3 regions of the Streptomyces desertarenae genome follow, and region 3 is predicted to be linked to each of the others. Evidence: riboswitches for the same ligand, from Rfam matches in the RefSeq annotation. Region 3 holds a riboswitch; each other region holds the start of a gene.
What was found. Region 3 has a riboswitch for cyclic di-AMP ahead of ACFSJS_RS21350 (M23 family metallopeptidase). Riboswitches for the same ligand answer to the same signal wherever they lie in the genome.

Region 1: another riboswitch for cyclic di-AMP. It lies ahead of ACFSJS_RS08295 (transglycosylase family protein); the one in region 3 lies ahead of ACFSJS_RS21350 (M23 family metallopeptidase).
Region 2: another riboswitch for cyclic di-AMP. It lies ahead of ACFSJS_RS23555 (transglycosylase family protein); the one in region 3 lies ahead of ACFSJS_RS21350 (M23 family metallopeptidase).

The regions. Positions count from the first base shown of each region.
Region 1 covers NZ_JBHUFU010000004.1:53,303-60,876, reverse strand. Annotated here, with positions in the region: gene ACFSJS_RS08305 (ABC transporter ATP-binding protein) at 1-581, shown strand, start outside; gene ACFSJS_RS08300 (ABC transporter ATP-binding protein) at 625-1,377, shown strand; cyclic di-AMP (ydaO/yuaA leader) riboswitch at 1,784-1,984, shown strand; gene ACFSJS_RS08295 (transglycosylase family protein) at 1,996-3,042, shown strand; gene ACFSJS_RS08290 (NADP-dependent isocitrate dehydrogenase) at 3,240-5,459, shown strand; gene ACFSJS_RS08285 (histidine phosphatase family protein) at 5,555-6,226, opposite strand; gene ACFSJS_RS08280 (GlsB/YeaQ/YmgE family stress response membrane protein) at 7,075-7,359, shown strand; gene ACFSJS_RS08275 (DUF1266 domain-containing protein) at 7,554-7,574, shown strand, end outside.
Region 2 covers NZ_JBHUFU010000017.1:42,859-50,432, forward strand. Annotated here, with positions in the region: gene ACFSJS_RS23545 (CGNR zinc finger domain-containing protein) at 1-519, opposite strand, end outside; gene ACFSJS_RS23550 (VOC family protein) at 641-1,024, shown strand; gene ACFSJS_RS23555 (transglycosylase family protein) at 1,194-2,489, opposite strand; cyclic di-AMP (ydaO/yuaA leader) riboswitch at 2,493-2,670, opposite strand; gene ACFSJS_RS23560 (dipeptidase) at 2,989-4,185, opposite strand; gene purE (5-(carboxyamino)imidazole ribonucleotide mutase) at 4,187-4,738, opposite strand; gene ACFSJS_RS23570 (5-(carboxyamino)imidazole ribonucleotide synthase) at 4,735-5,889, opposite strand; gene ACFSJS_RS23575 (GtrA family protein) at 6,021-6,557, shown strand; gene ACFSJS_RS23580 (ATP-binding protein) at 6,483-7,574, opposite strand, start outside.
Region 3 covers NZ_JBHUFU010000013.1:128,893-136,466, forward strand. Annotated here, with positions in the region: gene ACFSJS_RS21335 (bifunctional acetate--CoA ligase family protein/GNAT family N-acetyltransferase) at 1-1,992, opposite strand, end outside; gene ACFSJS_RS21340 (HPr family phosphocarrier protein) at 2,178-2,459, shown strand; gene ACFSJS_RS21345 (GntR family transcriptional regulator) at 2,645-3,349, opposite strand; gene ACFSJS_RS21350 (M23 family metallopeptidase) at 3,513-4,382, opposite strand; cyclic di-AMP (ydaO/yuaA leader) riboswitch at 4,395-4,568, opposite strand; gene ACFSJS_RS21355 (M16 family metallopeptidase) at 4,779-6,146, opposite strand; gene ACFSJS_RS21360 (M16 family metallopeptidase) at 6,194-7,574, opposite strand, start outside.

The sequences.
Region 1 (7,574 bases), on a different contig from region 3:
CCTACCTGACGGCCGCGCAGAACGTCTGCCTGCCCATGCAGCTGGCCCGTGACCGGGTGCCGCGGCGGCAGCGGGCCGGACGGGTCCGGGAGCTGCTGGAGCTGCTCGGCGTCGGCCACTGCCACGATCGCCGGCCGGAGCGGATGTCCGGCGGTGAGCAGCAGCGCGTGGCCATCGCCGTGGCGCTGGCCAACTCCCCGGCCCTGCTGCTGGCCGACGAGCCGACCGGCGAGCTGGACTCGCGGTCGGCGGACGAGATCCTCGCGGCCATGCGCACGGTCAACGAGGAGCTGGGCACCACCGTCCTGATCGTCACGCACGACGCGTCGGTCGCCTCGGCCGTCCGCCGCACCGTCGCCATCCGCGACGGGCGGACCTCCTCGGAGGTGCTGCGCCGGGCGGCGGTCGACGAGCACGGCACCGAGGTCGTGGTGGCCCAGGAGTACGTCACGGTCGACCGGGCGGGCCGTCTCCAGTTGCCGGCCGGGTTCGCCGAGAAGCTGGCGATCCGCAACCGGGCCCGCGTCGCCCTGCAGCCGGACCACATCACCGTCCACCGGGACGACTCCCATGCCGGGTAGGCCGGCGAAGCGCAGACCGACGACCGCGGAGGCGGAGGACGACATGCCCGTGAGCAGCGCCGGGACGCCCGCACGGGGCGAGCGGGAGCGGACGGGACCGGAGGCGATGGTCACCGTACGGGGCCTGGTGCGCACCTACGGCGGCGGACCGGCCGCCGTGCACGCCCTGCGCGGGGTGGACCTGGAGGTGCCGCGGGGCGAGCTGGTGGCCGTCCGCGGGCCCTCGGGCGTGGGGAAGACGACGCTGCTGAACCTGGTCGGCGGCCTGGACCGGCCCGACGGCGGGCAGGTCGTGGTGGACGGCACCGACCTGTCCCGGGCCGGTGAGAAGCGGCTGCTGCGGCTCCGGCGCGAGCGGATCGGGTTCGTCTTCCAGAACTTCGGGCTGGTCCCCGTTCTGACCGCGGCGGAGAACGTGGGCGTCCCGCTGAGGCTGCTCCGCACCCCCTGGCGCGAGCGCGAGGAGAGGGTGGGGCACCTGCTCTCCCTGGTCGGACTGGCCGAGCACGCCGCCCAGCGGCCCGGGGAACTCTCCGGCGGCCAGCAGCAGCGGGTGGCGATCGCCCGGGCGCTGGCGAATCGCCCGGCGCTGCTGATCGCGGACGAGCCGACGAGCCAGCTGGACGCGGAGACCCGCCGGGTGGTGACGGACCTGCTGCGCGCCGCGGTGGAGGACGAGGGCGCCACCGCCCTGGTGACCACGCACGACGAGGACCTGCTGGAGCGCGCGGACCGGGTGTTCGAGCTGCGGGACGGCCTGCTGGCCGGGGAGGCGGAGGGGGCCGGGCAGCGGTGAGGACGGTCCCGGGCCCGCCGGACACCGGGGCGGCGGGGCGGTAATCCAGTGAATCGGGCTGTTTTCTCCCGCCTGGGAGATAGAACCGATAGGCGCGCAATGGGGCGATATGAGCGAGCGGCCGCCGAAGGTGTGCCGGGAGTCACACATGCGGCCTCCTCCGCCTTCCCGGAATGGAAGATCGATATTCCCTCCCTTCGGACTGTCCGCCGTGAGCGGGTATCTGACCGCCTTTCGATTCCTCCGGGGTGCCGCGCCCCGGTGAAGATCCTGTGCGCACCGCGGTCGAAATCCACGGCTCGGTGACACATTCGCGGACCGCGGCTTTTCCGTCCCTTGTCTCCGTGAATCGGTTGTGTTTATGTGTCCTCGCCTCCGCTGCATCGCGGGGGTTCCACCGCCGGGACGCCGAATCCTGCCGCCCGGCCGGTGGAGGGAGCGCAGTCGACCGCGGCAGGAGCGGGGAAACCGAGTAAGTGCCGTGACCGCGCGTTTTCCGGCGGTCCGGCTCGGGGTGAAGCCTTGTCTCCGGGTGCCCTTGGGCACCGGGGAGAGGCCGGGCTGCTCCGGCCCGAATCCGACAGCTAACCTCGCAGGCGTGGGAGAGGACTCACACCCATGTCTCGTGGTCGCCACCGCCGTCCGCGCAAGCCCCTGATAACCCGTCAACTCTCCCGCATCTCCCTGGTCGCCGCGGCCGGCGGCGCGGGAATCGCGGCTCCGGTGGTCGCCGCGGGGAGCGCCAACGCGGCCTCCGTCTCCGTGTGGGAGAAGGTCGCCGAGTGCGAGAGCAGCGGCAACTGGTCCGTCAACACCGGGAACGGCTACTACGGCGGGCTGCAGTTCTCGCAGTCCAGCTGGGAGGCCGCCGGCGGCACCCGGTACGCCCAGCGCGCCGACCTGGCCACCAAGGAGCAGCAGATCGCCGCCGCCGAGAAGCTGCTCGAACTCCAGGGCCCGGGGGCCTGGCCCACCTGCGGCCCCGCGGCCGGACTCGGCCGGGACGGCAGCACGCCCGGCAACGACCCCGCCCCGCAGACGGGCTCCGCCGCCCCGGCCGGGAAGAGCGGCGGGAAGGGGAAGACCGCAGCCGCGGACTCCTACACCGTCGTCAGCGGCGACACCCTCCACGGGATCGCCACCGACCACGGCGTCGAGGGCGGCTGGGAGGCCGTCTACGAGGCCAACCGGGAGACCGTGGGCGCCGACCCGCACCTGATCCTCCCCGGTCAGGAGCTCACCCTGCGGACGGACCGGACCGGTGCCGACCGCGCCGACCGCTCGCAGCGCGCGCAGGCGGGCCCCGACGCCCGGCAGACCGCGCAGCAGCCCGCCGAGAGCTACCCGGACAACCTGGACGGCTGGATCCGCGAGGCCCTGGCCATCATGCGGGCCAACGGCATCCCCGGCACCTACGAGGGGATCCACCGCAACATCATGAGGGAGTCGGGCGGCAACCCGAACGCGGTCAACAACTGGGACATCAACGCCCAGCGCGGCACCCCCTCCATCGGCCTGCTCCAGGTCATCAAGCCGACCTTCGACGCCTACCACGTCGCGGGCACGGCCGACAGCCAGTACGACCCGGTGGCCAACATCGTGGCGGCCTGCAACTACGCGGCCGACCGCTACGGCTCGATTGACAACGTCAACGGCCCGTACTGATCCGCACCGACCGGTCCCGGCCGCCCGGTGCCGCCCTCCCGCACGGGGCGGCGCCGGGCGGCCGCGGCCGTCCCGGCCGCGGGGCGGGCCCGCCGGGCGCCCCGGAGGGGCCGGAGGGGCAGGGTCCCTTAGAGGGAGGGCCGGTCACGGGATATCTTGATGTCGAGCAATGTTGCAGACGTGGAGCGGAGCACACGGTGACTGACTCGACCATCATCTACACACACACCGACGAGGCCCCGGCCCTGGCGACCTATTCGTTCCTGCCGGTGATCGAGGCCTACGCCTCCAAGGCCGGTGTCGCCGTGGAGAGCCGTGACATCTCCCTGGCGGGCCGGATCATCGCGCTCTTCCCCGAGTACCTCAAGGAGGAGCAGCGGATCGGTGACGCGCTCTCCGAACTCGGCGAGCTGGCCAGGACCCCCGGCGCGAACATCATCAAGCTGCCCAACATCTCGGCCTCGATCCCGCAGCTGAAGGCCGCGATCGCCGAACTGCAGGAGCAGGGGTACGCCCTGCCGGACTACCCGGACGACCCCAGGACCGACGAGGAGCGCGAGATCCGCGCCCGCTACGACAAGGTCAAGGGCAGCGCCGTCAACCCGGTGCTGCGCGAGGGCAACTCCGACCGCCGCGCCCCCGCCTCGGTGAAGAACTACGCCAAGGCCCACCCGCACCGCATGGGCGCCTGGACCCCCGACTCCAAGACGAACGTCGCGACCATGGGCGTCGACGACTTCCGCTCCACCGAGAAGTCCGCGGTCGTCGGCAAGGACGGCTCGCTGCGCATCGAGCTGGTCGGCGACGACGGCAGCACCACCGTCCTGCGCGAGTCCGTGCCCGTCCTGGCCGGTGAGGTCGTCGACGCCGCCGTCATGCGCGTCGCGGCCCTGCGCGAGTTCCTGAAGAAGCAGGTCGAGCGCGCCAAGGCCGAGGGCGTGCTGTTCTCCGTGCACCTGAAGGCCACCATGATGAAGGTCTCCGACCCGATCATCTTCGGCCACGTGGTGCGCGCCTTCTTCCCGAAGACGTTCGCCGAGTACGGCGAGACCCTCGCCGCGGCCGGCCTGAGCCCCAACGACGGCCTGGGCACCATCTTCAAGGGCCTGGAGGCGCTGCCCGAGGGCGCGAAGATCAAGGAGTCCTTCGAGGCCGAGCTGAACGAGGGCCCGGACCTGGCCATGGTCGACTCCGACCGCGGCATCACCAACCTGCACGTCCCCAGCGACGTCATCGTCGACGCCTCCATGCCGGCGATGATCCGCACCTCCGGCCACATGTGGGGCCCCGACGGCCAGGAGGCCGACACCCTCGCCGTCCTGCCCGACAGCTCCTACGCCGGCATCTACCAGGCCGTCATCGAGGACTGCCGCGCCAACGGCGCCTTCGACCCGGCCACCATGGGCTCGGTGCCCAACGTCGGTCTGATGGCCCAGAAGGCCGAGGAGTACGGCAGCCACGACAAGACCTTCGAGATCCCCACCACCGGCACGGTGCGGGTCACCGACGACGAGGGGAACGTCGTCCTGGAGCAGACGGTCGGCGCCGGCGACATCTTCCGCATGTGCCAGACCAAGGACGCCCCGATCCGCGACTGGGTCAAGCTCGCCGTCACCCGCGCCCGCGCCACCGGCGACCCGGCCGTGTTCTGGCTGGACGAGGGCCGCGCCCACGACGCCAAGCTGATCGAGAAGGTCCGGGCCTACCTGCCCGAGCACGACACCGAGGGCCTCCGGATCGAGATCATGGCGCCGGTGGACGCCATCAAGTTCTCCCTGGAGCGCATCCGCCGCGGCGAGAACACCATCTCCGTCACCGGCAACGTGCTCCGTGACTACCTGACCGACCTCTTCCCGATCCTGGAGCTGGGCACCAGCGCCAAGATGCTCTCGGTCGTCCCGCTGATGAACGGCGGCGGCCTGTTCGAGACCGGCGCCGGCGGCTCCGCGCCCAAGCACGTCCAGCAGCTGGTCAAGGAGAACTACCTGCGCTGGGACAGCCTGGGCGAGTTCCTGGCCCTGGCCGTCAGCTTCGAGCACTTCGCGCAGACCACGGGCAACGCGCGCGCCCAGGTGCTCGCCGACACCCTCGACCGCGCCACGGCCACCTTCCTGAGCGAGGACAAGTCGCCCAGCCGCCGCCTGGGCGGCATCGACAACCGCGGCAGCCACTTCTACCTGGCCCTGTACTGGGCTCGGGAGCTGGCCGAGCAGACCGACGACGCCGAGCTCGCCGCGGCGTTCGCCCCGCTCGCCCGGACGCTGACCGAGAAAGAGCAGAAGATCGTCGAGGAGCTGGCCGCGGTCCAGGGCTCCCCGGCGGACATCGGCGGCTACTACCGCCCCGACCCGGCCAAGGCCTCGGCGGTCATGCGCCCGTCGCGGACCTTCAACGAGGCCATCGCCTCGCTGGCCTGACGGGCCGCCCCTCCCGGGTGCGCTTCCCGCCCCGGCCGGACCCCGGTCCGGCCGGGGCGGTTCCCGTCCGGTCCGCGCCGCCCCGGTGGCCGCGGTCAGCGGTAGGTGAGCAGCGGGCGCCGGTCCCCGGCGAAGTGGGCGTGGTCGTTGAAGGACAGCAGGCTGATGCCGGAGGAGCCCGCGGCGACGGTGGTGATCGCCGCGTTGACCGCCACCCGGTTCAGCGCCACGACGCCGGCGGGCGGCGCGGACAGCAGGGCACCGCACAGGGCCGCCAGCACCCCGCCCGAGGTGACCACGACGGCGTCGCGTCCCGGCCCGAGCTCACCGGCCAGCTCCCGCAGCGCCTCGGAGGGGCCCGCGGCGAACCGCTCCCAGCCGCCGTCGTCCGCGTCGTCCTCCATCCAGGCCTCCAGCGCGCGGTCGAGCAGCGCCTGGAAGCCGCGGTTGCCGGCGGGGACGCCGCCGTCGCCGCCGGGGGCCGCGCCGTAGCGGCCGACGAGGCCGACGTGGTCGTACTCGTTCCAGCGCGGGTCGGTGCGCGGCGCCCCGGCCAGGCCGGCGGCCTTCATCAGGAGCTCGGCCGTGTCCCGCTGCCGCTCCAGGGTGCCGCAGACCACCAGCGGGTCGCGCGGCGCGCGCCGGGCCAGCTCGGCTCCGGCGACCTCCGCCTGCCGGCGGCCGAGGTCCGACAGCACGTCGTACCCCTCCGCCGTGCCGGCGCCGAACGACGCCTGACCGTGGCGGACCAGATGGATGACCGGCATCGCTGCCCTCCTTGCTGTCGGTGATCGCTGTCGTCCGGGGCGGCCCGCCCGGGCGGTGGTGCGACGGGCTCGCCGCCCGCGCCGGCTCGGACCGGGGCGATGCGGCCGGAGAAGGGGGCGACGGCCTCGACCGGGGCGCGCGGCGGCTCGGCGCGGACGCCCCCGGAGGGCGCGGCGGCACCGGCCCCGGAGGCGGTGAGGCCGCGGGCTGCCCGCTCGCCCGGTCCTGCGCCGGCCCCGGTGACGAGGGCGCTCCGGCGGACGCTCATGCGGTGCCTTCCCGTGCGTCTCCTGCTGTCGGGCCGACGGGCGCGGATCCCGGGGCCCGGCCGCGGTGGTGCGGCTCCTCCGGGGGCCGGCGCGGACGGTCCTCCGCATCCGCGGCGGAGGGGACCTCGCGGCCGGCTCCTCGCCGGGGCGGCGTCGCCGTGACCGCGAGGGTAGCCAATGCGCCGGGCGGCGCTCAACGGCGCGGACGCCCGGTGGCCCGGACCACCGCGCCCGGCGCGGCGGCGGACACGGCCCCGCCTTCCGCCCCGACCGCCCCCTACCGGGCCGTCGCCGGCCGCTCCCGCCGGACGGTCGTGGTGCGCACCGTGCGCCTCCCCCGCCGCGGCGCGGGAGCCCCCGCTCCGGCCGGCGGTCCGGACGGCCCCCGCCCACCGGCGCCGCAACGCCCTGCGGCCGCCCGGGGGTCGGGCCGGGGCCGGCACGACGGGAGGGGTCCTCCGGTCCGGAGGAGAACCGCTGCCCGGAGCCCCGTTCCCGCGACGGGCCGGAACTCCCCTGTTTGGAAGTCGTGTTCAGGGCAAGGCGGTCCGGTGAAGACAACAAGGAGGTATCCAGACATGGGCATCATCGCGTGGATTCTCATCGGTCTGTTCGCCGGTCTGATCGCCAAGGCCCTCATGCCGGGCCGGGACCCCGGCGGCATTCTCGTCACCATGCTCATCGGAATTCTCGGAGGCCTCCTCGGCGGTTTCCTGGGCAAGGTGATATTCGGCGTGGAATCCATCGACGGATTCTTCGAACTGTCCACCTGGATAGCCGCCATCATCGGCTCGGTCATCATCCTCGCGGTCTACCGGATGGTCACCGGCCGCAGCCACGGCCGCGGCCGCGCCCACGCCTGACCCGGACGCCGGACGTCCGCCGGCCCCCGGGCACCCGCCGGCCCTCGGCGGTCCGCTCACCGGAGCGGACCGCCGAGGGCCGGCGCGCGTCCGGCGGCACGTCCCCCGGGCCGGGCACCGGGCGGACGTCCGGCCCGGTCTCCTCCGCCCGCACGCCGGACGGTCACGGGCTCACTCTGTAGAGTGAGCCCGTCATGAGCACTTGGAGCGGAACG
Region 2 (7,574 bases), on a different contig from region 3:
CCGGCTGCCGCAGACGGCCATGGTGCACCAGCGCCTGCGGCCGGCCGGGCTGCGGTCGTAGTAGGCCCACCGGCAGTCGTGGGCCTCGCAGACCTTCAGCCGCCGCCAGGTGCCGTCGAAGGCCGCGGCGGCGACGGCGGCCGCGACCCGGGCGGTGAGGACGAGGGCGCCGGCGAGCCCCTCGGCGGGGGCGAGGGACGCCGCCCCGTCCCGGTCGAGGGCGAGCGTGAGGGGGGCCCTGCGCAGCAGCGCGTCCAGTTCGGCCAGCCGTTCCGCGGGCACGGGCGCGCCGGTGTGGGCCAGGCAGGCGGCGCGCAGCCCCTCGCGCAACCGGATGACGTCCGCACGGTCCTGTTTGGCCGTGAACCGTCCGGTCAACCCGTGGTCGTGCGCGAAGACGGCGAGGCCGTCCGCGGCGGCGAGCGCGTCGGCACCCGTCTCCACGTCCAGGGTGTTGATCAGGTCCCGCACCAGGCGGAGTCCCGGCGGCGTGGGATCCCGGTCGTCGGACTCTTCCACGCCGACCACGCTACCGGTCTTGTCGCGTTACCGAAAGGAAGCCATCATGAGGTAACTCGTTACCGGCTGACCCCATGAAGAGGTAACGGGCTTCGGAAACCGCAGGCAGAGGGAGAGCACCATGGCCATCAACACGCTCCGGTCCGTCGTCGTACTGGACTGCCCGGAGCCCGGGAAGCTCGCCGACTTCTACGCCCGGATGCTGGGCGGACGGGTGGAGGGCGAGGGCCGCTGGGTGGAGGTGACGTTCGACTCGGGCACCCTGGCGGGCCGGACGCTGGCGTTCCAGGAGGCCGAGGGCCACGTGCCGCCGCGGTGGCCGAGCGCGGAGCGCTCCCAGCAGTTCCACCTCGACCTCTACGTGCCGAGGGAGGAGCTGGACGCGGCCGAGCGCGAGGTGCTGGAGCTCGGGGCGGAACTCCTGGAGGGCGACGACGGCGGCCGGCGTGACTTCCGGGTCTACCGGGACCCGGCGGGCCACCCCTTCTGCCTCTGCACCGGCTGACCCCCGCAGGAGCCCGGGCGGGAGCGGAGCCCGGAGACGGGACGAGGCGGGTGGGGCGTCCGGTACCCGTGGGCACCGGACGCCCCACCCGCCTCTCGCTGCCCCGGGAAGGGGGCCGCCCGGCCCGCGGTGCCGCGGGCCGGGCGGTGCTGCGACGGTCCGGTCCGGCTCAGATGTTGACGCCGTGGGCCCGCAGGTAGGCCAGCGGGTTGATGTCGGAGCCGTAGCCGGGAGCGGTGCGCACCTCGAAGTGCAGGTGCGGACCGGTGCTGTTGCCGGTGGAGCCGACCGCGCCGATCTGCTGGCCGACACCGACCCGCTGGCCGGCGCCGACGGAGATCGAGGACAGGTGGCCGTACTGGCTGTAGCGGCCGTCGTCGTGACGGATGACGACCTGGTTGCCGTACGCACCGCCCCAGCCGGCGGAGACCACGGTGCCGCTGGTGACGGCCTTGACCGGGGTGCCGGTGGCGGCGGGGAAGTCCTCGCCGGTGTGGCCGTTGGACCAGCGGGCGCCGGCAGCCTTGTAGGAGCCGGACGGGGCGGCGTTCACCGGGGCGGTGTAGCCGGTGGAGACGCCGGTGGAACCGCTGTCGCTCCGGTCGGAGCGGTCGGCGCGCTCGGCCGACTGCTGGGCCGGGGCCTCGGCCTTCTTCTCGGCCTTGGGCTCGGCCTTCGGGGCCTGCTCGGCCTCGGGCTCGGCCTTCGGGGCCTGCTCGGGCTTGGCGGCGGCCTTCTTCTGGGTGGCGGCGCCGCCCAGGGTCAGCTCCTGGCCCGGGAAGATCAGGTCGGGGTCGCCGCCGATGACCTGGCGGTTGTCCTCGTAGATCCGCTGCCAGCCGCCGTCGACGTCCTGAGCGGCAGCGATCTTGAAGAGGGTGTCGCCGCTGACGACCTCGTAGGAGGCGCCCCGGTCCGCCGGCTTCGGCGCGGCCTTCTTCTCAGCCTTCTCAGCCTTCTCGGCCTTCTCGGCCTTGGGCTCGGCCTTCTCGGCGCGCTCACCGCGGTCCGCGCGCTGCGGCGCGGCCTGCTCGCGCTGCTCGGTCGGGTTGCTCTCGCCGTCGGGGGAGACGGCGGGGGCCGGACCGCCCTTGGTCAGGCCGGCCTTGACCGAGCAGACCGGCCAGGCGCCCGGGCCCTGGCCCGCCAGCACCTTCTCGGCGATGGCTATCTGCTGGTCCTTGGTGGCGAGGTCGGCACGCGGCGCGTACTCGGTGCCGCCGAAGGCGGCCCAGGTGCTCTGCGTGAACTGCAGGCCGCCGTAGAAGCCGTTGCCGGTGTTGATGCTCCAGTTGCCCGTGCTCTCGCACTGGGCGACCTTCTCCCAGGTGTCGACGGAGGCGGCGTTGGCTCCGCCGGCGGCGACCAGGGGAAGGGCCATGCCGGCGCCGCCCACGGAGATGGCCAGGGACAGGCGGGTGAGGCGGCTGTTACGGATACGACGGTGACGTCCGCGTGCGGACATAGGTGTGCTCCTCTCCTACGCCTGCGAGGTGAGCTGTCGGGTTCGGGCTGGAGTTGCCCGGCCATGTGCGGCCGCGGCGCTGGGCCGCGGCATGGCTTCACCCCAAGCCGTCCCGCACGGATCCGGGACGGCGACTTACCTTGGGTCCCCCGCTCCTGTCATCGGGTGGTGTGGATGGTCCAGCCCGCCGCCGTTGACAGGATTCGGCGTTCGACAGCGGGCCGCCGCACATTCGTACGGCGCGGCCAGAACGGTAAACACATCGTTTCCGCCGCAACAAGCCGATGGGTCACATGACGTCCGTTTCGGATGCTTTGATGATCGCCGGTCCGTCACCCACCGCGACGCCACCGTGCCGCTGAGTGCTTTTCTCCGCTTCCGGCGCTCCGTCACGCACGCCCCTGAACAGGATCGATGACGCGAACGCACCTCGACCCGCACGCAGAGCGACGGAACGGGAAAGCCGCCCCGTGAAGTGCATCACGAGACGGCCTCCGTCTCAGCCGTCGAGCTGCTCGAGGGTGGCGGTGGACGGGCCGCGGCGGCCCTGTTCGCCGCGGGCGACGTCCTCGGCGTCGCGGAGCACCCGTACCGCGTTCTTCCAGGTGAGCCTGGCGAGGTCGGCCTCGGACCAGTGGCGGTCGAGCAACTCCGCCACCAGATGGGGATATCCGGACACATCACTCAGATCGGACGGGGTGAAGGCCGTTCCGTCGAAGTCGCCGCCGATGCCGACGTGGTCGATGCCGGCGACCTCGCGCATGTGGTCCAGGTGGTCGGCGACCGTGGCGGCCGTGGCCTCGGGGCGCGGGTTGGCCTCCTCGAAGGCGCGCTGGACCGCGAGCCCCCGCTCGGTGCCGTCCAGCGGGTGCAGGCCGTGGGCGCGCATGTTCTCGTCGGCTGCCGCGGTCCAGGCGACGGCCTCCGGCAGGACGAACTTGGGCACGAACGTGACCATCGCCACACCGCCGTTGGCCGCGAGGGCCTCCAGCACGTCGTCGGGGACGTTGCGCGGGTGGTCGCACACGGCGCGGGCCGAGGAGTGCGAGAAGAGCACGGGCGCCGTGGAGACCCGCAGCGCGTCGCGCATGGTGGCCGGTGCCGTGTGGGAGAGGTCCACCAGCATCCCCAGCCGGTTCATCTCCCGCACGACCTCCTCGCCGAAGCGGGTCAGCCCGCCGTGGCGGGGGGCGTCGGTGGCCGAGTCCGCCCAGTCGATGGTGTCGTTGTGGGTGAGCGTCATGTAGCGCACGCCCAGCCGGTACAGGGCGCGCAGCGTGGCCAGGGAGTTGTTGATCGAGTGGCCGCCCTCGGCGCCCATCAGCGAGGCGATGCGGCCCTCGGCCCGCGCCGCCTCCATGTCGTCGGCGGTGAAGGCGAGCCGCAGGTCGTCCGGGTACCGGTCGGCCAGCCGCCGCACCACGTCGATCTGCTCCAGGCAGGCGCTGACGGCGGCGTCCCCGGTCAGGTCCGTGCGCACGTAGACGGACCAGAACTGCGCCCCCACCCCGCCGGCGCGCAGCCGCGGGATGTCGGTGTGCAGGTGGGCCGACTGGTCGGCCCCGATGTCCCGGCGGTCCAGGTCGTAGGCGACCTGCTCGCGCAGCGCCCACGGCAGGTCGTTGTGGCCGTCGGCGACGGGGTGGACGGCCAGCAACTCCCGGGCCCGCTCCAGCAGTTCCGCTGCGGGGGCCACCTCACTTGCTCCCGAAGCCGAACCCCGCGCCGCCCGCGGCCACCTTGGCCCGCAGCCGCCGGCCCTTGTCCTGCGCCTGCTCCCGCAGCTCCGCCTGGAAGCCCTCCATCCGCTCCCGCAGCGCCTCGTCGTGGGCCGCCAGGATGCGGACCGCGAGCAGCCCGGCGTTGCGGGCGCCGCCGACCGAGACCGTGGCGACCGGCACCCCGGCGGGCATCTGCACGATGGACAGCAGGGAGTCCATCCCGTCCAGGTGGCGCAGCGGGACCGGCACGCCGATCACCGGCAGCGGGGTGACGGAGGCGAGCATGCCCGGCAGGTGGGCCGCCCCTCCCGCGCCCGCGATGACCGCCTTCAGGCCGCGGCCGGCGGCGCGGTCGCCGTAGTCGATCATCTCGTGCGGCATCCGGTGCGCGGAGACCACGTCGACCTCGTAGGGGACCTCGAACTCGTCCAGGGCCTCGGCCGCGGCCTCCATGACGGGCCAGTCGGAGTCGGAGCCCATGACGATGCCCACGACGGGGGCGGAGGCGGAGCTGGGGGCGTTGCTCATTCGGTGATGGTCCCTCGCAGATAGGCGGCGGCGTGGGCGGCGCGCTCGCGGACGTCCGCCAGATCGTCGCCGTAGGTGGTGACGTGGCCCACCTTGCGGCCGGGCTTCACGTCCTTTCCGTACATGTGGATCTTCAACCGCGGGTCGCGGGCCATGCAGTGCAGGTACCCCTGGTACATGTCGGGGTAGTCGCCGCCGAGCACGTTGGCCATCACCGTCCACGGCGCGCGGGGGCGCGGGTCGCCGAGGGGAAGGTCCAAAACGGCCCGCAGGTGGTTGGCGAACTGGGACGTCACCGCGCCGTCCTGGGTCCAGTGGCCGCTGTTGTGGGGCCGCATGGCCAGCTCGTTGACGAGGATGCGGCCGTCGCGGGTCTCGAACAGCTCGACCGCCAGGTGGCCGACGACGCCCAGCTCCCTCGCGACCGTCAGCGCCATCTCCTGGGCGCGGGCGGACAGCTCCGGCGACAGGTCGGGGGCCGGGGCGATCACCGTGTCGCACACCCCGTCCACCTGGATGGACTCCACCACCGGGTACGCCACGGCCTGCCCGTGCGGGGAGCGCACCACGTTGGCGGCCAGCTCGCGGACGAAGTCGACCTTCTCCTCGGCCAGCACCGGCACACCGGCGCGGAAGGGCTCGGCGGCCTCCTCCTCGGAGCGCACCACCCACACGCCCTTGCCGTCGTAGCCGCCGCGGACGGTCTTGAGGACGACGGGCCAGCCGCCGGTGCCGTCCGCGGACCCCTCCCGCGCGAACCGGGCCGCGTCGGCCGGGTCGGCCACGATGCGGTGGCGGGGGCAGGGCACGCCGATCGAGGTCAGTTTCTCGCGCATCACCCCCTTGTCCTGGGCGTGCACCAGCGCCTCGGCCCCGGGCCGCACCGGGATGCCCTCCGCCTCCAGGGCGCGGAGGTGCTCGGTCGGAACATGTTCGTGGTCGAAGGTGATCACGTCGCAGCCCCGGGCGAAGTCACGCAGCGTCTCCAGGTCGCGGTAGTCGCCGACGACCACGTCGCGCACGACCTGCGCCGCGGAGTCCTGCGGGGTGTCGCTGAGCAGCCTGAACCTGACGCCGAGCGGGATGCCCGCCTCGTGGGTCATCCGCGCGAGCTGACCACCGCCGACCATGCCGATCACAGGAAATGTCACATCCGTAGCCTATCCGCCGTCCGACGGGTACCCCGTACGGCGCAGGGCCGTGGATAGCATGGCGGGCCGGGGGTGCGGCGGCGTTCCCCGGGGCCCGCGAGAGAGCCGAGAGAACGGGGCAGTGGACCACTATGGGTGAACGGCACGCACTGCGCTCCCGGTTGCTGAGGCTGCGGCGCGAGGTGGCCAGGTTCGGCACGGTGGGGGCCCTCGGCTTCCTGGTGAACGTCGCGGTCTTCAACCTCTGCATCCACGGGCTGGGACTGGCCCCGGTGCGGTCGGGGGTGATAGCCACCGCGGTCGCCATCGCGACGAACTACCTGGGCAACCGCTACTGGACCTACCGGCACGCCGACAAGAACCGGGTGCGCCGGGAGGCCGGGCTGTTCCTGCTCTTCAGCGGCATCGGCCTGGTGATCGAGAACGGCGCGCTGGCGGTCTCCCACTACGGCCTGGGCCTCACCTCGCCGCTGGCCGACAACATCGCCAAGAACGTCGTCGGCCTGGGGGTCGCCACGGTGTTCCGCTTCTGGTCCTACCGCACCTGGGTCTTCCGCGGCGAGCACGCCGGCGGCCGGGCCGGGCGTGCCGCGTCAGCCCCCGGCGGGCTCCTCGGCCGCCTCCCGGCTGAGGAACAGCGCGAAGACCGGCGGGTACTGCTGAAGTAGCTCCAGCCGCCCGCCGTCGGCCTCCGCCAGGTCGCGGGCGACGGCCAGTCCCAGGCCCGTGGAGTTGCGCCCGCTGACGGTGCGCTCGAAGACCCGCGAGCCCAGCGCCGGGTCCACGCCCGGCCCCTCGTCCGTCACCTCGACCACCACCTGGTTGCCGGCGATGCGGGTGCGCAGGGCGACGGCGCCGTCACCGTGCATCAGGGCGTTCTCGACGAGCGTGGCCAGCACCTGCGCCACCGCGCCCGGGGTGCCCACCGCGCGCAGCCCCTCCCGGCCGGAGCGGACGATGGCACGGCCCGCCTTGCGGTACGCCGGGCGCCACTCCTCGATCTGCTGCTTGACCACCTCGTCCAGGTCGAAGCCGACGGCCGAGCCCGAGCGGGGGTCGCGCGCGTTGGTCAGCAGCCGCTGCACCACGTCGGTCAGCCGCTCCACCTGGGCCAGCCCGATCATCGCCTCCTCGCGGATGGTGGCGAGGGCGGTCTTGTCGGTGGTGGGCGAGGCGTCGGCGTCGTCGGCGGCCGTGACGATCTCCTCCAGCCGCATCGACAGCGCGGTCAGCGGGGTGCGCAGCTGGTGGGAGGCGTCGGCGGCCAGCCGGCGCTCGGCGGTGAGCATCCGGGCGATCCGCTCGGCGCTGGCGTCCAGGACGTCCGCCACCCGGTCCAGCTCGGGCACCCCGTAGCGGCGGTGGCGGGGGCGCGGGTCGCCGGAGCCGAGCCGCTCGGCGGTCTCGGCCAGGTCCGTGAGGGGGGCGGCGACGCGACGGGCCTGCCCCACGGCCAGCAGGACGGCCGCTATCACCGCCAGCAGCGCCACCGCCAGGATGATCAGCAGGGTGCGGCCGACCTCCTCCCGGACGGTGCCGCTGTCCTGCCGGACGGTGACGGTCACGCCGCCCGGCCCGGACGAGGCGCGCCCCTCGATGGCGTCCCGGGGCCGGTCACCCAGCTCGATCGGCGCACGGCCGGGCAGCTCGATGCGGACGTAGCGGTCCTCGGGGACGTGGGAGCG
Region 3 (7,574 bases):
GTCGTACTCGGGCACCCGGCCCGGGCTCCGCGCCTCCCGCCGCCACCGCGCGTAGCGGACCGCCTCGGACAGGGCGTCCACGGCGCGCTCGGGGGCGGGGTAGGCGGGCAGGCGGCGCTCGGCGAGCGCGGCGTCCAGGCCCTCGATGGCCAGGTGGACGACGGCCACCGGTTTGGCCGGGCGGTCGGCGCCCTCCCCCTCGGGGGCACCGGCGCCGCCGGCGGCCTCGTGCAGCGCCCGGGCCAGCTCCTCGGCGCGCCCGGCGTCCTGGACGCCGTCCACCCAGGGGATCGCGGTGACCACCACGGCGTCGGTGGCCGGGTCGGCGAGGGTGGCGCGCAGGGCGCGGCGGAAGTCCTCGGGCGTGGCCTCGGTGGTCAGGTCGGTGACGGGCTGCGGGCGCAGGCCGCGGGCCAGGCAGGCGTCGTAGGTGAGCAGGCAGAGCGACTCGGCGTTGCCGAGGATGCCCACGCGCGGTCCGGCGGGCAGCGGCTGGGTGGCCAGCAGCACCCCGGCGTCGACGAGTTCGGTGACGGTGTCGACGCGGATGACCCCGGCCTGCCGCAGCAGCGAGGAGACCGCGGCGTCGGGGGTGCGCCCGGCGGGGACGGCGTGGCCCGGCGGCGGGGCGCTGGCGTTGTGCCGGGCTCCCTTGACCACGACGATCGGTTTGCGGGCGGCGGTGCGCCGGGCCAGCCGGTTGAACTTCCGCGGGTTGCCGAAGGACTCCAGGTACATCAGCACGACGTCGGTGTCGGGGTCGTCGTCCCAGTACTGGAGCACGTCGTTGCCCGAGACGTCGGCGCGGTCGCCCGCGGAGACGAAGCTGGAGACGCCGCCGAGTCCGCGCCCGCGGCGGTGCAGGGCGGCGAGCACCGAGATGCCGATGGCCCCCGACTGGGTGAACAGGCCGATGCGCCCGCGCTCGGGCATCTCGGGCGAGAGCGTGGCGTTGAGCCGCACGCCGGGCGCGGTGTTGATCACCCCGAAGGCGTTGGGGCCGATGATGCGCATCCCGTGGTAGCGGGCCTGCCGGACCAGCGCGCGCTGCTCGTCGCGGCCGAAGTCGGCCGAGAGCACGACCAGCCCCTGCACGCCCCGCTCCCCGCACTCGGCCACCACACCGGGCACCTCGCCGGCGGGGACGGCGACGACGGCGAGGTCGACCGGCTCGGGGATCTCGCGCACCGAGCGGTGGGCGGGCACCGAGTCGACCTCGGTCCGCCCGGCCTCGAAGGCCCGGTTGACGGCGTAGACGCGGCCGGTGAAACCCGCCTCGCGCAGGCCGGCCAGGACGGTGCGCCCGGCGCCGCGCGGGGCGCGGCCGACCCCGATGACGGCGACCGAGCCGGGGGCCAGCAGCCGCTGCACGGAGCGGGCCTCGGCGCGCTGCTCGCGGGCCCGCATGACGGCCAGGGACTGCTCGGTGGGCTCGATCCCGAAGGTCAGGTGGACCGCGCCGTCCTCGAAGGTGCGCTTCTGGGAGTAGCCCGCGTCCGTGAAGACCTTGACCATCCTGGTGTTGGCGGGCAGCACCTCGGCGACGAAGCGCCGCACACCCCGTTCGCGGGCGCAGGCGGCGATGTGCTCCAGCAGGGCCGATCCGACCCCCCGGCCCTGGTGGTCGTCGCGGACGAGGAAGGCGACCTCGGCCTCGTCGGCGGCCCCGGAGGCGGAGCGGCCGGAGGCGTCGATGCGGTCGTAGCGGACGGTCGCGATGAACTCGTCGCCCACGACGGCCGCCAGCCCCACCCGGTCGACGTAGTCGTGGTGGGTGAAGCGCCGCACGTCGCGCGCGGAGAGGCGGGGGTAGGGCGCGAAGAAGCGGTAGTACTTCGACTGGTCGGAGACCTGCTCGTAGAACCGGACGAGCCGGTCCGCGTCACCGGGGGTGATGGGGCGGATCCGGGCCGTCCCGCCGTCGCGCAGCACCACGTCGGCTTCCCAGTGGGCCGGGTAGGCAGGCTCGGCAGGCTCGCTCGGGGTCCGCATGGGGCCAGCCTAGCCACCGGAGGGCCCGCGGGAGCCGGAGCGGATCCGCGCCGGCCCCGGCCGGGGGGCCGCCTCCTGTGCGAAGCTGGCCGGGACGCCCGGTCCGGCCGGCTTCGGCCCCGTACGGCCCCGTCCGGCCGGTCCGGCCGACCGTACCGACCCGACTCGATCCGAAGGGCACCACCATGGCTGAGCGCCGCGTCACCGTCGGCTGGCCCGAGGGCCTGCACGCCCGTCCCGCCGCGATCTTCGTCCGCGCCGTGGCCGCCACCGGCCTCCCCGTCACCGTGGCCCGCCCCGGCGGCGATCCGGTGAACGCCGCCTCGATGCTGTCGGTCCTCGGGCTGGGCGCCGGGGGCGGCGACGAGGTCGTGCTGGCCTCGGACGCGGAGGGGGCCGGGGACGCCCTGGACCGGCTGGCGAAGCTGGTCCAGGAGGGGCTCGACGAGCTCCCCGGCACCGTCTGAACCGTCCGGCCCCGCCGGGCGGGCACCGGGGCCGGACGCCTCCGGTGCCCGCCCGGATTCACTCCCGCGGAATTCCCCGGGCCGGTCGGCTCACGGCGGCGGAATACGGGATCCGCCCCTCCCGTCGCGTTCCGAATTCACCGGGCGCATTTCCCCGCCCATTCCCCGTTTCTATCCGGATTCTGTTACGCGCCGTCGCGCGCCGTGTTTACCGGGTGTTTCGCGGTCCTCACCGCCGTCCGCCGCCGGCCCCCGCGCGCGGCCACCGGCCGCTGCTCGCGGCGGACGGCGATCGAGCGCTCCACGTGTGCGCCGGCCAGTGCGTGCGCCCGTTCCGCGTCGCCGCGCGCGACCGCGTCGACGACGGCGCCGTGCTCGCGCCACACGGCGACCGCCCGCTCCGGCGGCTCGGCCGCGTAGACCCAGGTGATCTTGCGGCGGAGCTGGGTGAGCAGCGAGGCCAGGGTGGGGCTTCCGGAGGCCTGGGCGAGGGTCTCGTGGTACCAGTCCCCCAGCGCTCCGAGGTCGGAGAACTGGCCGCGCGCCGCGCGCTGCTGCCCCAATCGCACCAGTCCGCGCAACACCCTCAACTGGGCCTCGGTGCGGCGCCGGGCGGCCCGGGCGGTGCCCAGCGGCTCCAGCAGGGCGCGGATGTCGAGCAGGTCGGCGGCCTCCCGCTCGGTGGGGGTGGCGACGCAGGCTCCCGCGTGGCGGCGCGAGGTGACAAAGCCCTCCGACTCCAGGGTCCGCAGGGCCTCGCGCACCGGGACGCGCGAGACGCCGTAGCGCCGGGCGAGGAGTTCCTCGGTCAGGCGCGCGCCGGGCGGGAAGACCCCGGAGACGATGTCGTCGCGGACCGCAGTGCACACCATGTGCGCGGAAATGCGCATGGCAGGACCTCCGACCTCGTCTCCGTTTTCCCGAAGTGCCGCAGGGTGGAACTGTATTGCACCCGCACGGAATTTCCGATGCCCGGCCGGAAAGAGGCGCGAAACACGCGGCCGCGCGGCCCCGGAAGGGACCGCGCGGCCGATTTCCGCCCCGAGGCGCGCGTCACACGTCGACGCCCTTGGAGGCCAGGTAGGAGATGGGGTTGAAGTCCGAGCCGTAGTAGGCGCCGTTGCGGGCCTCGAAGTGCAGGTGCGGGCCGGTGCTGTTGCCGGTCGAACCGACCGCGCCGATCCGCTGGCCGCCGTCGACCTTCTGGCCGGGCGAGACCTTCGTGGCCGACAGGTGGGCGTACTGGGTGTACTTGCCGTCGGCGTGGCGGATGACGATCTGGTTGCCGTATGCGCCGCCCCAGCCGACGGTCACCACGGTGCCGGGGCCCACGGACCGCACGGGGGTGCCGGTGGCAGCCGGGAAGTCGACGCCGCTGTGCTTGCCGGAGGACCAGGAGGAGCCGGCCTGCTTGTAGGTGGTGGTGGTGTCCACGCCCGCGACCGGGTCGACGTAGCCGCCGGCCGCACGGCGCTCGGCGGAGCGCTCGGCGCGCTCGTCGGCGGCCTTGTGCGCGGCGCGCTCGGCGGCGGCCTCCTCGGCCTTCTTCGCCTCGGCCTTCTCGGCCTTCTCGGCCTCGGCGGCCCGGCGCGCGGCGTCGGCGAGGCGCTGCTGGGCCCGGGCCTGGGCCTTGAGCTCGTCGGCGATGGTGTCGCCGGAGGCGGCGGCCTGGACGAACCCCAGGGCGTAGGCGCTCGAACCGCCCTCGGGAGCGGCGATCGCGGGGGTGGCGACGGCGCCGACCACACCGGTGGCGGCCAGGGCGGCGGCACCGGCCAGGCCGACGCGGGTGCGGGTGGCGCGGCCGGCGTTGCGGTGCTTCTCGGTGAGGGCCTCGGTGGCCTCGGTGAGCTTCCCGGTGGCCTGGGTCAGCTTGTCGTTCAGCTTCTCGGCGAGCTGGGCGGTGGCACGGGTGAACGCCATGAGCGGCGTGCTCCTTTCCTTCCGTGTCGCCTACCGGGTTAGCTGACGGGTTCGGAGCAGGAAGGTCTCCTACGGGCGGGCAGGCCCGATTCACCCCAGGTGCCTCGGAAGAGGGCCTCCTTCCGCGTCCCTCGCGGAAGGGTGGGTCCCCGGCTCCCCGTGTCGGGGATTAGGCGATGGCTGCCGTCGGCCGCGGTCCGCGGTCACTTCTGACGGGCAACGAGATCGACGCTAAACGGACAAATTTGAGCGAGCAAGCAAATCGGGGCGTTTGTAGCTCATGCCACAGACCCCTCCCCCTGAATGGCCCCAAAGCGGGCATAACGAAGGCCCTTGGTGTGACAACCACACCAAGGGCCTTCGCCGTTGGGAACGGCCGAGGGCGGCCGGAAACCGCTAGTCCGTGACGACGGTCACCTCTCCGATGCCCAGCTCCCGGACCGGGTCGGCGATCTGTGACGCGTCTCCCACCAGGACCGTCACCAGGCGGTCCGCCGGGAAGGCGGCCACCACCGCGGCCGTGGCCTCCACCGTTCCCGTCTCGGCGAGCCGGGCGTACAGCCGCGCCTGGTAGTCGTCCGGCAGGTGCTGCTCGACCTGGTCGGCCAGGGTGCCCGCGACGGCGGCGGCCGTCTCGTAGCGCAGCGGGGCGACACCCACCAGGTTCTGCACCGCCGTGTCGCGCTCGGCGTCGGTGAGCCCCTCCTCCGCGAGGGTGCGCAGCACCCTCCACAGGTCCTCCAGTGCGGGACCGGTCACATCGGTGGCCACCGAGCCGTTGACGGCCAGCAGGGACGCGCCGGTGCCCTCCGGGGAGGAGCGCAGCACCTGGGCGTAGGCCCGCACGCCGTAGGTGTAGCCCTTCTCCTCGCGCAGCACCCGGTCCAGGCGGGAGGTGAGGGTGCCGCCCAGGCAGTAGGTGCCGAGCACCTGGGCGGGCCAGACGCGGTCGTGGCGGTCCGGGCCGACCCGGCCGACGAGCAGCTGCGTCTGCACCGCTCCGGGCCGGTCCACGATGACCACCCGGCCGGTGTCGTCCGCGGTGATCGGCGGCATGGGGCGGGTGTCGCTCCGGGTGCCCGTCCACTCGCCGAGGGTGTCGGTGAGGGTCTTGTCCAGGTCGATCCCCGTGAAGTCGCCCACGACCACGGCCGTGGCCGTCGCCGGGCGCACGTGCGCCTCGTAGAAGGCCCGCACCGCGGCGGCGTCGATGCGCTCGATCGTCTCCTGGGCGCCCTGGCGGGGCCGGGAGAGCCGGGAGTCGGACGGGAACAGCTCCGCGGAGAGGGCGATGGCCGCCCGGCGGGCGGGGTTGGCCAGCTCGTGCGGGATCTCGTCCAGGCGGTTGCGCACCAGCCGCTCGACCTCGCTCTCCGCGAAGGCCGGGGCGCGCAGCGCATCGGTGAGCAGACCGAGCGCCCTGGTCAGCCGGGAGGCCGGGACCTCCAGGGAGACCCGCAGGCCGGGGTGGTCGGCGTGCGCGTCCAAGGTGGCCCCGCAGCGCTCCAGCTCGGCGGCGAACTCCTCGGCGCTGTGCCGGTCGGTGCCCTCGCTCAGCGCCCGGGCCATGATCGAGGCCACGCCCTCCTGCCGGCGGGGCTCGGCGTCCAGCGGCGCCGCGAGGTTGACCTCGACGGCGACGACCTTCTGACCGGGGCGGTGGCAGCTCAGCACGGTCAGCCCGTTGGGCAGCTCGCCGCGCTCGGGCGCCGGGAACGCCCACGGCCGGGGCTCGCCGCCGCGGGGCCGGGGGTGGAACTCCATCGAGACGCCGTTCTCCGGCTGGCCGACGGCGGGCTGGGTGGCGTCGCTCACTGGGCGGTCTCCTGGTCGTCGCGGGCGGCGGTGTCGGCGGCTTCCGGGGCGGAGGCGGTGTCGGAGACGGTGGCGCCGTCGGCCACCTCGGCGGCGGTGTCCGGCGCGGTCCCCTGCACCGGCTCGTAGACCAGCACCGCGCGGTTGTCGGGGCGCAGCCGGGCGGCGGCCACCTCGCGCACCTCGTCGGCGGTGACCTGGAGCACGCGCTCCACGGCGGTCAGGGCGAGCTGGGGGTCCCCGAAGAGGACGGCGTAGCGGCACAGCTCGTCGGCGCGGCCGCCGACCGTGGCCAGCCGGTCCAGCCACTCGCGCTCCAGCAGGGCCTGGGCGCGCTCCATCTCCTCCTCGGTGGGCCCCTCCGCGGCGAAGCGGGCCAGCTCCTCGTCGACGGCCGCCTCGATGGCGGCGATCTCCGCGTCGCCGGAGGTCTTCACGTCCAGCCAGCCCATCGAGGGCGCGCCCGCCAGCCGCAGCATGCCGAAGCCCGCGGTGACGGCGGTGCGGTCGCGGCGGACGAGGCGGTTGTGGAGGCGGGAGGACTCGCCGCCGCCGAGCACGGTCAGCGCCACGTCGGCCGCGTCGGCCTCCCGGGTGCCGTCGTGCGGCAGCCGGTAGGCGGCCATCAGGGCGCGGGAGGGCACCTCCTCGTGGAGGACCTGCCGGACCTCCTCGCCGATGACGTCCGGCAGGGTGCCGTCGCGCGGCGGGCGCTTGCCGTCGTGGGAGGGGATGGACCCGAAGTACTTCTCGACCCAGGCCAGCGTCCGCTCCGGGTCGATGTCGCCGACGACCGCCAGCACGGCGTTGTTCGGCGCGTAGTAGGTGCGGAAGAAGTCCCGGGCGTCCTCCAGCGTGGCCGCGTCCAGGTCCGCCATGGAGCCGATGGGGGTGTGGTGGTACGGGTGGCCCTCGGGGTAGACCATCGCCGTCAGCCGCTCGAAGGCCGTGCCGTAGGGCACGTTGTCGTACCGCTGGCGGCGCTCGTTCTTCACCACGTCGCGCTGGTTCTCCATGGACTCCTCGTCCAGGGCGGCCAGCAGCGACCCCATGCGGTCGGCCTCCAGCCACAGCGCCAGCTCCAGCTGGTGGGCGGGCATCGTCTCGAAGTAGTTGGTGCGCTCGAAGCTGGTGGTGCCGTTGAGCGAGCCGCCCGCGCCCTGCACCAGCTCGAAGTGGCCGTTCCCCTTCACCTGGGCCGACCCCTGGAACATCAGGTGCTCGAAGAGGTGCGCCAGTCCGGTGCGGCCCTCGACCTCGTGGCGCGAGCCGACGTCGTACCACAGGCACACCGCGGCCACCGGCGTCTGGTGGTCCTCGGAGAGCACCACGCGCAGGCCGTTGGCCAGCCGGTGCTCGGTCGCTGTCAGGCCGCCC